Regions from separate parts of the Foliimonas ilicis genome, predicted to be linked through region 2. Evidence: predicted binding sites of a transcription regulator. Region 2 holds the regulator's gene; the other holds the start of a gene.

Region 1 (7,764 bases), on a different contig from region 2:
TCTATTCCGGGCTTTGCGCCAACGCCAAGGAAGCCAAGATCATCATCATGACGGTCGCACTGGATTTGAATAAGTCAAAACCGGTGGAAAACGCGCAGATCGAAGCGCTGACCGAGTGCTCTTCATTCTCGCGCTTCTCACGAGATGCAAACGGCAAGCCGAAAAAACTGTTCTGGAACACGACCGGCAGCGATCTCGGCGATACGTTCAAGTCGATATCCGACGAGCTATCCAATCTGCGCATCGTGGGGTGAAGGACGCACCACCAACGTCAATCCATATGCGCGGCAGGTGCCCCTGCCAACGCAGCCGCTTTCGGCTTCCTTAGAAGAAACACGAGCGGGATGGCGCAGAGGGTGACGATCATCATCAGCTTGAAGTCGTCGATATAGGAAATCATCAGCGCCTGCTGGTTCACGAGATTGTCCATCTGCGAGAGAGCCGTCACGTCGCCGCCCGCGGCCAGCGGTGAAGCCGACCACAGATTCGGGTTGAACGGGTTGATGCTTTGCGAAAGCTCGGCGTGATTGATCTGCACGTTGCGCGTCAGCATGACAGTGACGACCGAAATGCCGATCGACGATCCGAGGTTACGCACGAGGCTGAACAGGCTCGCCGCATCCGTGCGGAACTTTGCATCAAGCGTGGCGAAGGCAACGGTCGACAGCGGCACGAAGACCAGTCCGAGGCCCAGCCCCTGAATAACGCCGGTGGAGACGATCAGGTAACTGTCCATCTGCGGCGTGAAGTCGGTCATGTAATAGAGCGACAGTGCCGTCAGCGACAGTCCGGCCACCACCAGAATGCGGGAATCGACGATGCGCACCAGCCGTCCGACGATGAGCATCGAGATCATCGTGCCGACGCCGCGCGGTGCCATGACCAGACCGGTCGTGATCGTCGGATAGCCGAAGATGCGCGACAGCATGGGCGGCAGGAGCGCAAGGCTTGCCAGAAGGATGATGCCGACGACGAAGATGAAGACCAGACCGGTCACGAAGTTGCGGTCGGCAAAGATCTTCGGATCGATGAAGGAGTTTTCGGCCGTCAGCGTGTGAATGGCGAAGATCCAGAAGCCGGTCAGGGCAAGGCCAAGCTCGATCCAGATTTCGACTGCCGAGAACCAATCCACCTCGCCGCCGCGATCGAGCATGAGCTGCAACGCGCCGACGCCCAGCGAAAGCATGGCAAAGCCGAAGAAATCGAAGCCGCGCAGGCGTTTTGCCACTGCGGGCAGATAGGCCGCGCAGCCGAGGAAGGCGAAAATGCCGACCGGCAGATTGATGAAGAACACCCAGCGCCAGTTGAAGCTTTCCGTCAGCCAGCCGCCGAGCGTCGGGCCGATGATCGGGCCGACCATGATGCCTGCACCCCAGATCGCCATGGCAGAGCCGTGGTTTTCCTTCGGGTTGATGTCGAGCAGGAAGGTCTGCGACAGCGGCACGATGGCCGCGCCGAAAACGCCCTGAAGCACGCGGAAGGCAACCATGCTCTCCAGGCTCCAGGCCATACCGCAGGCCATGGAGGTGATGACGAAGCCGACAATGGAGGTGAGGAACAGTTCCTTGCGGCCGAAGCGGTCCGACAGCCAGCCAGTGACGGGCGTCATGATGGCGGCGGCCACGATATAGGATGTCAGCACCCAGTTGATCGTATCGGCGGATGCGCCGAGATCGCCCGTCATCGTCGGCAATGCGACATTCGCGATGGTGGTGTCGAGCACCTGCATGATCGTCGCAAGCATGATCGATACCGTGATCAGCCCGCGATGCGGCACATCGGCGTGGGAAGACGCTGCGTTGCTCATGATCTTAAACTTCGGTTGCTTTCGAGTTGAAGCGCTTCAGCTACTGAATCGTTGAATCGCTCCAACTATTTGTTTTTACGCAATTCCGTACGGAAAACCGCTTCACACTTTTCCTGGAATTGCTTCAGGCGAGATGCCCGTTACTGCGCGGCGTGCGCAGTTCCGAACAATCCCGCGAAGCCCCGGCTGTTGCCCGTATCCACCGATACGGAAGCGCTCATGCCGGTCCTCAGCGCCATTTTGTATTCGCTGTCGTCGATCTTCAGCCGAACGGGAATGCGCTGCGTGACCTTCACCCAGTTGCCCGTCGCGTTCTGCGCAGGCAGCAGCGAGAATTCAGCGCCCGTTCCCGCACCGATGGCCTGCACCGTCGCGTGGAAGGTGCGGTCGGGATAGGTGTCGAGCGTCACTTCAGCCACCTGGCCCGGCTGCATATGGGTAAGCTGCGTTTCCTTGAAATTCGCCTCGACCCATGTGTCATTGGTCTCGACCAGGCTGAACACAGCCGTACCCGCACCGACGAACTGGCCGATCTTGAACGAGGATGCCTGCGAAACGACGCCATCGGCGGGCGCGCGAACTTCCGTCTGCGCCAGATCGTAGGCAGCCTTGTCACGGGCGGCGAGCGCCGACAGAACGGACGGATGCTGATCGGTCGCAATATCAGGGTTTCCGCCGAGCGCGGCCTGTGCGCTGACGATGCCCTGCTGCGCCACCAATTGCTGCTCTTTCGCCTTGGCGAGATCGCGGCGCGCTTCGTCCAGCGAGGATTTCGTGCTGATGCCCTTGGATGCCAGATCGCTGTTGCGGTCGAACTGCGACTGCAGATAACCGACATCGCCTTCCGCCACGCGCTCCTGGGCGACGGCCTGCCCGTAGGCGGCGCGAAGCTGTTCGACATTCAGGCGTGCGCCGGCAAGGGCTGCATCGGCCTGCGAAAGCGCGATGCGATAAGGTGCGGGATCGACTTCGAAAAGAACGTCGCCCGCCTTCACCAACTGGTTGTCCGCCACATTGACCGCAACGATACGACCCGCAGCGTCGGCCGCGATCGAAACGCGCGCCTGCCGCAGATTTGCGTTCTCGGTCTCCTGATAGCGACCGCCGGTGATCCAGATGTACCCGCCGCCAACGACGAGCGCGAGCGGCAGCGCGACCATAAGCGCGAAGCGAAGGCCCTTGCGCTTACGCTTCGGCGCGGGTGCTGCCTGCAAAACGGTGTCAGCGGGTTTCGTAACTTCAGGCGCTGCCGGAGTTGCCTCCAGCTCGACTTCTGAATCCTTCTTTATTTTCGACACAGCGTTCATGCTGATGCCCCTTCTGCAATTTTCTTTTTCTGCTCGGAAAGGACGCTGTCCCCATCCGAAAGGTTGTTCACGACCGTATCGAGCCCGAAAATCAGGGCGCGGCGGTCTTCGGTCGAAAGCCCGGCAAGCGCCTCATCGAACACTTCGCCAGCAACACTTTTCACGGCAAGAAAGGCGTCCCTGCCCTTTTCGGTCGGAAACACCATGCGCACACGACGATCCGTCGCGTGCAGCTTGCGCTCAACCCATCCGCCCTCTTCCATCCGGTCGAGCAGACGCGAAACGCTGATCGGCTCGATTTCGAGAAGTTCGGCAAGCCGTGCCTGCGTCGCACTCGTTTCCTTCACGAGCCTTACAAGCAGCCGCCATTGCGCGGAGGAAAGCCCGAATTCGCTGCCCTTCACCTCGAAGCGCTTGCGCATAAGGCGCGCCGCGTCGTGGATGAGAAAGCCCAATCTATCTATGCCGTTTGAAACCATGAGCAGCATCTATTATAAGCATGCTTACTATTCAAGAGGAGATTCACCATCCATCGCGCTTTTGTGATGCAGTGCACAATAAAATCGGACAGGTGTTCAAACGTCTGTCATGAAGAAGCGCGAGATTGGACCGATGCGCCCTGAATGCAGGGACGAAGCGAAATGTTTACCCTGCCCGGTTCGGGCCAAAGAAATTCGCTCTAAATCGCCCGCCGCCATAATGACGGCTCCTTGACTCGGCAGAGACGAGCGCCTAACTGAATGGCGCGTTAGCACTCATAAAGGTCGAGTGCTAATGTTGTCCGGTCCGCCGGACGGAGGAATTCCTTTCTCACCATTCGCACCGAGGAAATAACAAATGGCAAAGTCGAAGTTCCGCCCGCTTCATGACCGCGTGGTCGTACGCCGGGTCGAATCCGAATCGAAGACCGCTGGTGGCATCATCATCCCCGATTCCGCTAAGGAAAAGCCGCAGGAAGGCGAAATCGTCGCTGTCGGCTCCGGCGCGCGTGACGAAGCTGGCAAGCTGGTTCCGCTGGACGTCAAGGCTGGCGACCGCGTGCTGTTCGGCAAGTGGTCGGGCACCGAAGTCAAGCTCAATGGCGAAGACCTTCTGATCATGAAGGAATCCGACATCATGGGCGTAATCGGCTGAACCCAAGCCAATCGCACCATCAACAGAATTACGGGCCGATAGCCCAGGAGCTTAAAAATGGCTGCTAAAGAAGTAAAATTTTCCCGTGATGCCCGCGAGCGTATGCTCCGCGGCGTCAACATCCTCGCAGACGCTGTCAAGGTAACGCTCGGCCCGAAAGGCCGTAACGTCGTCATCGACAAGTCGTTCGGCGCACCGCGCATCACCAAGGACGGCGTCACCGTCGCCAAGGAAATCGAACTTGAAGACAAGTTCGAAAACATGGGCGCGCAGATGGTCCGCGAAGTTGCTTCGAAGACCAACGACAAGGCCGGCGACGGCACGACCACCGCGACCGTTCTGGCCCAGGCAATCGTTCAGGAAGGCCACAAGGCCGTCGCTGCCGGCATGAACCCGATGGACCTGAAGCGCGGCATCGATCTCGCCGTTGCAGAAGTTGTCGCGGAACTCGTCAAGAAGGCCAAGAAGATCAAGACTTCGGAAGAAGTCGCGCAGGTCGGCACCATCTCTGCCAATGGCGAGAAGGAAATCGGCGAGATGATCGCCAAGGCCATGCAGAAGGTCGGCAATGAAGGCGTCATCACGGTTGAAGAAGCCAAGACCGCCGAGACCGAACTCGAAGTCGTCGAAGGCATGCAGTTCGACCGCGGCTACCTGTCGCCTTACTTCGTAACCAACCCAGACAAGATGGTTGCAGAACTGGAAGACGCTTACATCCTTCTCCACGAGAAGAAGCTCTCCAACCTGCAGGCACTCCTTCCGGTTCTCGAAGCTGTCGTTCAGACCTCGAAGCCGCTCGTCATCATCTCGGAAGACGTCGAAGGCGAAGCTCTTGCTACGCTCGTCGTCAACAAGCTGCGTGGCGGCCTGAAAATCGCTGCCGTCAAGGCTCCGGGCTTCGGTGATCGCCGCAAGGCAATGCTCGAGGACATCGCGATCCTGACCGGCGGTCAGGTCATCTCCGAAGACCTCGGCATCAAGCTCGAGAATGTTGGTCTCAACATGCTCGGCCGCGCGAAGAAGGTGACGATCTCCAAGGAGAACACGATCATCGTCGACGGCGCCGGCAAGAAGGCCGAGATCCAGGGTCGCGTTACCCAGATCAAGCAGCAGATCGAGGAAACCACCTCCGATTACGACAAGGAAAAGCTGCAGGAACGTCTGGCGAAGCTCGCCGGCGGTGTTGCCGTGATCCGCGTTGGCGGTGCGACCGAAGTCGAAGTCAAGGAAAAGAAGGACCGCGTCGACGACGCCCTCAACGCAACCCGCGCGGCTGTTGAAGAAGGCATCGTTCCTGGCGGCGGCACTGCTCTCCTGCGCGCAACGCAGGCGATCAAGGCAACCGGCATCAACCAGGATCAGGCTGCTGGCATCAACATCGTTCGTCGCGCTCTGCAGGCTCCGGCCCGCCAGATCGCAACCAACGCCGGTGCAGAAGCTTCGATCGTTGTCGGCAAGATCCTTGAAAACAAGGGTGCTACCTTCGGTTACAACGCCGCGACCGACGAGTATGGCGATCTGATCGCTCTCGGCATCGTCGATCCGGTCAAGGTCGTTCGCACCGCGCTGCAGGATGCTGCATCGGTTGCCGGCCTGCTCGTAACCACCGAAGCCATGATCGCTGAAGCTCCGAAGAAGGATTCGGGCGGCGGCATGCCAGGCGGAATGCCCGGCGGCATGGGCGGCATGGGTGGCATGGACTTCTAATCAGTCCACTACCGGAAATACGGAAAAGGGCGCCTCACGGCGCCCTTTTTCTTTTTTTGAAAAAAATCAAAAAAAGTTGGAACCGATTTACCGGTCGCGCATTTCATATACGTCCATGCAATTCCAAAGGAGAAATCCAAAGGAAAAGCGGAAGACAAAAAACGCTTCCCCATCTCTTTTTGCGATGCGGGAAGCGTTTTTGTTTTTAAGCTATACGCAGACCGCGCAGGCCGATGCAGTTTCCCCAGGGATCGCGGACCTGGCACATATTGAGGCCGTTCTGGATTTCCAGCGGGCCGCGATAAAGCATAGCGCCGACGCTCAAAAAATGCTCCAGCGCCTTATCGAAATCATCGACCTGCCAGTAAACCACCGAGCCATTCGGCCCTGCCCCGACTTTTTCGTCCGCATTTACGATTTCGAGGCAGACGGAGCCGAGCCGCAGAAATTCGAAATCGAAAGCATCCAACCGCTCCAGCACCGCATGAGGAAATGCGCGCCGATACCATCGGATCGCTTCAGGCACGTCGCTTACATGCACGAGCACGGCGGAGATCGGGTTTTCGTTACTCATATCTGATCCTTGGCGTGAACCCGCCCATAAGACATCCGGCGCATCAATTCCATCGCAGACGCTTTAAGTCCCTGCTATCATCGGCTTTCCGCCTATGCGGCGTGACAATCATTTCGGTGGGGAACATGTCCGGACTTACAATTCTGGCTTTCGCATTCGTTTCATTCGTAGCCATCGCAACGCCCGGCCCGACCGTGCTTTTGGCGCTCACAAATGGCTCGCGCTTCGGCATTCGTCGCGCCCTGGCGGGCATGGCGGGTGCTGTGACTTCGGATTTCATTCTGGTGGGCGCCGCGGCGCTCGGGCTTGGCGCACTGCTCGCGGCGTCGGAATTCTGGTTCTCGGTGGTGAAATGGATCGGCGTCGGCTACCTGACTTTCCTCGGCATCATGCTTTTGCGCTCGAAAGGCTCGCTGGACGAGACGCTGCACGGCACCGCCTATAATGGGTCCGGCTCGGCCCGCTCCATCTTTCTGAAAAGCTTTCTCGTCGCCGTGACCAATCCGAAGGGCTATCTTTTCGTTTCCGCCTTCCTGCCGCAGTTCATCACACCATCATCGCCGCAAGTGCCGCAATACGCCATCCTGGCCGTGGTCTTCGCATCGACGGATTTCATCGTTATGTTCGGTTATGCCCTGCTCGGTTCGCAGGCGGTGCGGGTGCTGAAGAAATCCGGTGCGCTGTGGCTGGACCGCATATGCGGCAGCATGTTGCTGATGCTGGCCGGTTCGCTCGCATTCTACCGCCGCGCCAGCTAGGCATCCCTTTTGCAACCAAATCGCCTGCACCACCGTTATCGAGTGCCGAACTGACGGCGGCTCACAAAGGAAAAGCGTGATGGTGAACAAAGATCAGGTCAAGGGTGCTGCAAAACAGGCAAGCGGCGCGGTGAAGGAAGCAGCGGGCAAGCTTACCGGCTCGAAGAAAACCGAAGCCAAAGGCAAGGTCGAAAAGGTTGCAGGCAAGGTCCAGAAGGGCTTTGGCGACGCCAAGGAAAAAGTAAAGCGCTGATTTTACGCCCATCTAACCAGTTCTACAAAAGCCTCTTGCAGTCGATGTTGCGAGGGGCTTTTTCGTTGGAGCGGTTCAATTTTAGATAGAAACGCCGGCGGGACAGCGCCCCCCTCAAAACAGGGACCGCTCTAAAGTTGCCTGATGCGCGCAACGGAAACTTGATCCGTGTCCTCGCGGTGAGCCATTCCAGCCAAGCATTGTCTCAGCGCATCGGAATTTTG
Region 2 (7,764 bases):
ATTTGAGAAATCAGATTCTCATTTTTGGATATTTTGGAGAATTATTCCGCTTCGAGCCCTATTGGCGGGCAGCAATTGCCGCCGCAGCACCCGCCATGAAAACGGCTGCCGTCTTGTTGAGCGCGCCAAGCGCACGCGGCGAATGAAGAAACCAGCGCGCTTTTGCAGCCAGCGCCAGATAAGGCACAAGCACGATCAACAGAACAATCGCCGTCAGCGCGGCAAGAATTCCATAGTCGCCAATCGTGATCGTGCGCAGATCGACCAGCGTCGGCGTCAGCGCCAGATAAAAGATCATCGTTTTCGGATTGCCGAGCGTCAGCAGATAGCCGGAGAAGAAGCTTGCGGCGAAACCCTTCCTGCCCTTCTGCGCAGCGATGGATTCGGCAGTTATGCCACTCGTCCAGAGCTTCCAGGCGAGATAGCCCAAATAGGCGACGCCCAGCCATTTGATGACGAGGAAGACCATGCCGAAAGTCTGTGCAACCAAGGCCAGTCCAAGCACGACCGCCGTCAGATAGGTCAGGTCGCCGAAGATCAGCCCGAGCGACATTGCCAGTGAAGAGCGAAATCCCGAACCCAGTGCGCGCGCGACAAGGGCGGTGACGCCCGGTCCGGGTATGGCGGCGGCCACCGCGAGAGCAGCGCAATAGGCAAGGAAACCGGCGAACGTCATGATCGTACTTTCAAGGCTGGAATTGCGCGACGTCTCGCATAAATCCTGTGCCTTGGAAATAGATCAATGAGGGGCGACGATTATGGCACCGCCGCCCGATGAAATTGCTACCGGCGCGCGGATGCAGGCGGCTCCACGACCTTTCTGTAGAGATGCCATGTGGCATGGCCGAGGATCGGCATGACGACCGCCAGCCCGGCGAACAACGGTATAGAGCCTATAGCCAGTGCCACTGCCACGATCAGCCCCCAGGCAAGCATCGGCACCGGATTGGCCAGAACAGCGCGCGCGGATGTCCGCATTGCGCTGAGCGCGCCGACATCGCGGTCGACCAGAAGCGGAAAGGCGATGACGGTTGTCGTCAGCACGATGAAGGCGAACAGCAAGCCGATGGCGTTGCCGAATATGACCAGCATCCAGCCATGGCTCGTCGTCAGAACCTCCCTTATGAAATCAGCCAAGGATGCGTGCATGACAGAAGGAAACAACCGGTCGTAAAGCGACTGGGCAACGAGGAGCCAGGTTATGAACACCGCAAACAGGAAAACGCCGACGGCAATTATCGATGGAAGCGCTGGCGAATGGCGCACTTCCAGCGCGCGCTTCCAGGAGGTGTCCAGTCCGGCCTCGCGTCTGCGGCTTATTTCATAAAGGCCGAGGGCCGCCACCGGGCCGAGCAATGCAAAGCCCGACATCAAGGGAAAGAGCAGCGGAAACGCATTCGCGCCGGACGTCCATGAAGCGAGGAACACGCCGACGATTGGATAGATGATGCCCAGAAACAGGATGTGGGACGGCTTTGCTTTGAAATCGTCTATGCCTCGCCGCAACGCATCGAACACGTCCGAAACGCCGATCTTTCGCACTTCGGGGTCTATCAACACGCCTTCGGCGTTTGCCACAACATGAAAACCGGCCATCGTCATTCCTCCTCTGAAAGATGAGGTCGTCGCATTCGCGAAGACGGGGCCACCGCGAATGCAATTCGCGACCTGCTGTAAGAGATAATGATAGCGGAGCGGAGCTGCTTTGTCAGGTCAACTGCGCGCGAGGAGACGATTCAGGCAGGAGATTTTCCAGCCAGCATCGCTTTTTCGAACAGCGCCACGCGGTTGCGACCACGGTGCTTCGCTGCCTGGAGAGCGACTTCCACCTGATCCTCAATCGTCATTGAGGGGTTCTCGTCGTTGGGAACGATTGCCAGGCCAATACTGGCGGAGGTCGAAATCCTTTGACCCTCGACCTTGAAGGGTTCTTGGAAGGCATCGATCATGCGGTTCGCGACGGCTTCAAGCACCCCCGTATCGGCTGGTGTCGAGAAGAAAACCGCGAACTCGTCGCCGCCGATACGCACGGCGTAGTCGCTGCTGCGGATGGCCGCCTTGATGCGCCCGGCGGCCTGTTTCAAAACCGTGTCACCGACCGCATGGCCATATTTGTCGTTGATGTCCTTGAAGCGATCCATATCCAGATAGAGCGCGCCGACCGCTTCGCCGCGTGCAAGCGAACTCTCAACCGCCAAATCGATGATTTCAGCAAGGGCCGCACGATTGTAGAGGCCGGTGAGCGGGTCGGTCATGGCAGCCAGCCGCAGCATGGATTCTTCCTGCCGCAGCAAAACATTGGCGCGCTGGAGCTTCAAAAGACCCGATGCGATGATGGCGAATTTATCGAGTTGCGCGAAATGTTCTTCCTCGAGACGGCGCGGCTCGACATCGAGAATGCAAAGTGCCCCGACAACCAGACCCTTGTCCAGTTCGATCGGAACACCGGCGTAGAAACGGAACTCCGGACCGTCCACGACATCGGGAAGCGAAGCGAATTCCGTGCGCGCCTTGAGATCCGAGACGGTGAAACGCGCATTGGTGAAAACGATCTGATTGGCCAATGCCTGATCGCGGGAACTTGTGCGCAACGGAATTCCGTCGGTCGCCGCAACGCGCTGCCAATCCTCATCGACGATTGAGACGGCAGCGGTTGCGCATGAAAAGAGGCTCCGCACAAGCTGGCAGAGTGCCGCCAGTTCGGAAGTGCTCGAAATTTCGGAAGGCAGCAGATTCCGGATCGCCTGAAGGCGCTCGGTTTCATTGTGCGGTACAAGCCAGTTGCGCATCAATTATCGCATTTCGTTGCCTGATGACCTATGTATCAAAGTGCGCGGCAGCGTGGGCTAAAAAATGAATATAGTGTTAATTTTCGCCCTTAATAACCGCCAGCCACTTTAGCGCAACATGCGCGAAACAATCTGCGCCGTATAGTCCACCATCGGCACAATCCGCGCGTAATTTAATCTCGTTGGCCCAATAACGCCCAATGCGCCGATAACGCGGGCGTCCTTATCGCGATAGGGTGCCACGACGAGCGACGAGCCGGAAAGCGAAAAGAGCTTGTTTTCCGAGCCGATGAAGATGCGGACGCCTGACCCTTCCTCGGCAAGGTCAAGAAGCTGGATCAAACCGTCCTGCGTCTCCATATCGTCGAACAGGTGCCGCAAGAGGTCGATTTCCTCCTGCGCGGTCACGTTTTCCAGAAGATTTGCACGGCCTCTGACGATAAGGCGCGCGGGCGCGCCGCTTTCCGCCCCGGCCCAAACGGCCAGACCCTTTTCGACAAGCTCCTGCGAAATCGTATCGAGCGCGGCCTTCGTCTCTTCCTTCAGCCGTTCGATTTCGCTTTTCGCTTCGGTAAGCGTGCGCCCGCGTACATGCGCGTTCAGAAAATTCGAGGCTTCGTGAAGCTGCGAGGCGGTAATGCCGAGGGGCAGGTCGAGAACACGGTTTTCGACATCGCCATTTTGCGAAACGAGCACTGCAAGCGCGCGAGACGGCTCAAGCTGGATGAACTCTATATGCTTCAGCGAAACTTCGCTCTTCGCAGCCAGCACCAGCCCCGCGCCGCGCGACATGCCGGACAGGATTTGACTGGCCTCGGTCAGCATATGTTCAAGGCTTGCCGCACTGCCCGAAGCGCGCACCTGCGCCTCGATGCTGCGGCGCTCGTCGTCCGAAAGATCGCCCAGCTCCATGAAGGCATCGACGAAAAAGCGCAGGCCCTTTTGCGTCGGCAGCCGCCCGGCGGAAATATGCGGCGCATAGATGAGGCCCAGATGCTCCAGATCGCTCATCACATTGCGCACGGTCGCCGGCGAAAGAGACGACGGCATAAGTCTGGACAGGCTGCGCGAACCGACCGGCTCACCGTCCCTGAGATAGGAATCGATGATGCGACGGAAAATCTCGCGGGAACGCGTGTCCAGCGATTGCAGTGTGGGGTCCATAAAGGGCTTCGTCATCGGCGTGCACAACCTTTGAATGGAATATAGATGCAGCATTGCGGAACACAACCACACGCGTAAGCGATGGAGGTTTTCAGCTCAATAACAGGTTTTTCTTTGCGCGGGCGGGAGCATAGGTCTAAGAACCGCCGACGAATCCGAAAATTCTTGAGAAAGCGGTGAAAAATGCGGCCATCCAAACGCCAATTCGACGAAATGCGCGCAGTTTCCTTCGAACGCGGTGTTTCCAAACACGCGGAGGGCTCTTGCCTCGTCAAATTCGGCGATACGCATGTGCTGTGCACCGCCAGCCTTGAGGAAAAAGTCCCCGGCTGGATGCGCAACACTGGCAAGGGCTGGGTCACAGCGGAATACGGCATGCTGCCGCGCTCGACCGGCGATCGTATGCGCCGCGAGGCATCCGCCGGAAAGCAGGGCGGACGCACGCTGGAAATCCAGCGCCTGATCGGCCGCAGCCTGCGCGCCGTGGTCGATATGCAGGCGCTCGGCGAAGTGCAGATCACCGTCGATTGCGACGTGCTGCAGGCCGATGGCGGAACGCGCACCGCCGCAATCACCGGCGGCTGGGTGGCGCTGCATGAATGCCTGCGCTGGATGGAAGCGCGCCAGATGGTCAGCGTCTCGAAGGTGTTGAAGGACCATGTAGCGGCCATTTCCTGCGGCATTCACGACGGCAAGCCGGTGCTCGATCTCGATTATCTCGAAGATTCGTCCGCTGGCACAGACGCCAATTTCGTCATGACCGGCAAGGGCGGCATCGTCGAAATCCAGGGTACGGCAGAAGGCGTTCCCTTCTCCGAGGAGGAGTTCGCATCTTTGATGGCGCTGGCCAAGCAGGGCATTTCGCGCCTTGTCGGCCTGCAGCAGATGGCGGTGGCCTAACCACGAGACGTGCATCGGGTTGCAGATCGGCGATGCGGTCGCCATCTGCCCGATGTAGCCAATGGAGCCTTGCAGACCATGCAACCGACCGCAATTCTTGAGTCCGCGCTGTATGTCAGCGATCTCGACGCCGCAGAAGGCTTCTATGCGGATGTGCTCGGGCTCAAGCTGCTCGGCAAGGTCGATGGCAGGCATGTTTTCTTCAAGTGCGGCTCCAGCGTGCTTTTGCTCTTCAATGCCGAGGCGACGAAAGTGCCGCCAGCGGCAGACGCAAAACTTCCAGTGCCTCCGCACGGAACTGTCGGCGAGGGGCATCTCTGTTTTGCGGCTTCCGGCGACGAAATCGACCGCTGGAAGGCGCATCTTTCGGCAAAGGGCATAGAAATCGAATCGTCGTTCGAATGGCCGCAAGGTGGCCGTTCGATCTATTTTCGTGATCCTTCGGGCAATTCCATCGAATTTGCCGAACCACGCATTTGGGGTCTGTGATGCACGCACTTGATGAAAAGAAAATCGTCGTCGCCAGCCACAATGACGGCAAGCTGCGCGAGTTCGCGGATTTGCTGGGGCCTTTCGGCTTCGACGCGAAATCTGCGAAGGAGTTCGGTCTTCCCGAACCTGACGAAACCGGCACGACTTTCGAGGAAAATGCCTACATAAAAGCCTTGGCCGCAGCAAAAGCGACGGGATTGCCAGCGCTTTCCGACGATTCCGGTCTTTGCGTGGACTCGCTGCAAGGCGCGCCCGGCGTCTACACCGCCAATTGGGCTGAAACGGAGGAAGGCACGCGCGATTTCGGCATGGCCATGCAGCGCACCGAAGTCGCCTTGCATGAAGTCGGCGCGGTAACGCCGGAGCAGCGCAAGGGCCGCTTCGTGGCGGTCATCTGTCTCGCCTGGCCGGACGGTCACGCCGAATATTTCCGCGGCGAGGTTGAAGGCACGCTTGTCTGGCCGCCGCGCGGCGAAAAGGGCTTCGGCTACGATCCGGTGTTCCAGCCGGACGGTTACGAGAAGACCTTCGGCGAAATGCCTGCCGAAGAAAAGCATGGCTGGAAACCCGGCCAGGCCGAGGCGCTTTCGCACCGCGCCCGCGCCTTCCAGAAATTCGCCGTATCGCGTCTCGGAAACCCATGATCGACCGCGAACCGGGCTTCGGCGTCTACATCCACTGGCCGTTCTGTGCCGCCAAATGCCCTTACTGCGACTTCAATTCCCATGTCCGTCACCAGCCGGTCGATCAGGAGCGCTTTACACTCGCCTTCGTGGCCGAGTTGGAAACGATGCGCGCACGCACCGGGCCGCGACAGGTAACGAGCATATTTCTCGGCGGCGGCACACCATCGCTGATGAAGCCCGAAACAGTCGGCGCCGTACTCGATGCTGTCGCGAAAAACTGGACGATTGCTGATGGTGCCGAAATCACGCTGGAGGCGAACCCTTCATCTGTCGAGGCAGATCGTTTCCGCGGTTATCGCCATGCTGGCGTCAACCGCGTGTCGCTCGGCGTTCAGGCGCTGAACGAGAAGGATTTGCGTTTTCTCGGCCGCCTGCACAATGTGCCAGAAGCGCTGCACGCCATCGGACTTGCGCGCGAAATCTTCCCCCGCCTTTCCTTCGACCTGATCTATGCACGGCCCGGACAGACGGTTGAGGCATGGGAAGCCGAGCTTGAAGAGGCAATCGGCTACGCCGCCGATCACCTCTCGCTCTATCAATTGACCATCGAGGAAGGCACGCGCTTCCACACGCTTTATTCGGCAGGCAAATTCGAAATTCCCGATGGCGACGAGGCCGCCGAGCTTTATCGCGTGACCCAGGAAGTGACCGCCCGGCGCGGTCTGCCAGCCTATGAGATTTCAAACCACGCCCGCCCCGGCGCGGAGAGCCGGCACAATCTGGTCTATTGGCGCTACGGCGAATATGTCGGTGTCGGACCGGGAGCGCATGGCCGCTTTGTCGAGAATGGCAAACGCGTGGTGACGATTGCCGAAAAAATCCCTGAAAAATGGCTCGAACTGGTCGAGCAAAAAGGCCACGGCATCACCGGCGGAGAACTGCTCACACGTTCGGAAGAAGCCGACGAACTTTTGCTGATGGGGCTGCGGCTGGTCGAGGGCATCGACCTTGCACGCTATGAAGCGCTTGCCGGAAAGGGCCTGTCGTCCGCGCGCATGTCCATACTGCAAGGCGAAGGGTTAATCGAGCCGATCGGCAATTCAAGGCTGCGCGCAACACCGACGGGCATGATCGTTCTCGATGCCGTGGTTGCCGATCTCGCCCGATAGATTTAATTCAGCACAAAGATCGAGAGATTGAGCACCGCCGCGAAGGCCGCCCAGAGCAGATAGGGTGCAAAAAGCCATGCGGCGACCGGGTCGCGCTTGCGGCGGAGCATGATGAAAACCACGATTGCGATCAGCAATGCGCCAATAATCACCAGCGCCGGGCCGATCTGCTGCGCACCGAAAAACACCGGCGACCATAGAAAATTCAGCACGAGCTGCGTGATCCAGACCTTCATGGAAATGCCTTCGCTATTGGCATTCCATGTGCGCCATCCCGCTATTGCGATCAGCACATAGATGATCGACCAGACAGGCCCGAAAATCCAGTTCGGAGGATTGAAGGACGGTTTTTGAAGGCTGGCGTACCATTCTCCCGGAAGGGTCGCGAAGCCAACGATCAGCCCTCCGCCAAGCGTAATGGCGATGAAAACAAGCAGGGAAACATATTTCCGCATTACGCTTATGCTTCCATCATCGCTCCCGTAGCTTCAAATACCCTCCCGACCGTGACCATTAGCTGACACTTTCACAGCGAAGGTCAATGCCCGACTTCACATTAGGCTGAACGGCGTAGGGCGCAGAAGTAAAAGCCGTCCGTGCCGGTTCGCGCCGGCGACAGGGAAA

The links. Region 2 encodes HrcA, which represses chaperone genes, less so after heat shock. Its sites were predicted from a motif close to GTTAGCACTCNCNNNNNGNGAGTGCTAAC; they were not measured.
Region 1: a site for HrcA is predicted at 3,862-3,890, ahead of groES (co-chaperone GroES). Genes of this name have one in related genera too.

What each region holds. Positions count from the first base shown of each region.
Region 1 is NZ_JBDUUH010000002.1:510,015-517,778, forward strand. Features, by position in the region: gene ABFT80_RS07980 (TadE/TadG family type IV pilus assembly protein) at 1-254, shown strand, start outside; gene ABFT80_RS07985 (DHA2 family efflux MFS transporter permease subunit) at 272-1,807, opposite strand; gene ABFT80_RS07990 (HlyD family secretion protein) at 1,948-3,114, opposite strand; gene ABFT80_RS07995 (MarR family winged helix-turn-helix transcriptional regulator) at 3,111-3,593, opposite strand; gene groES (co-chaperone GroES) at 3,952-4,248, shown strand; gene groL (chaperonin GroEL) at 4,306-5,955, shown strand; gene ABFT80_RS08010 (VOC family protein) at 6,161-6,529, opposite strand; gene ABFT80_RS08015 (LysE family translocator) at 6,655-7,287, shown strand; gene ABFT80_RS08020 (CsbD family protein) at 7,367-7,540, shown strand; gene ABFT80_RS08025 (TetR/AcrR family transcriptional regulator) at 7,672-7,764, opposite strand, start outside.
Region 2 is NZ_JBDUUH010000009.1:157,286-165,049, reverse strand. Features, by position in the region: gene ABFT80_RS19170 (LysE family translocator) at 59-676, opposite strand; gene ABFT80_RS19165 (DUF2189 domain-containing protein) at 784-1,596, opposite strand; gene ABFT80_RS19160 (sensor domain-containing diguanylate cyclase) at 1,737-2,789, opposite strand; gene hrcA (heat-inducible transcriptional repressor HrcA) at 2,898-3,968, opposite strand; gene rph (ribonuclease PH) at 4,137-4,853, shown strand; gene ABFT80_RS19145 (VOC family protein) at 4,932-5,342, shown strand; gene rdgB (RdgB/HAM1 family non-canonical purine NTP pyrophosphatase) at 5,342-5,989, shown strand; gene hemW (radical SAM family heme chaperone HemW) at 5,986-7,140, shown strand; gene ABFT80_RS19130 (TspO/MBR family protein) at 7,143-7,595, opposite strand; gene ABFT80_RS19125 (RsmB/NOP family class I SAM-dependent RNA methyltransferase) at 7,697-7,764, opposite strand, start outside.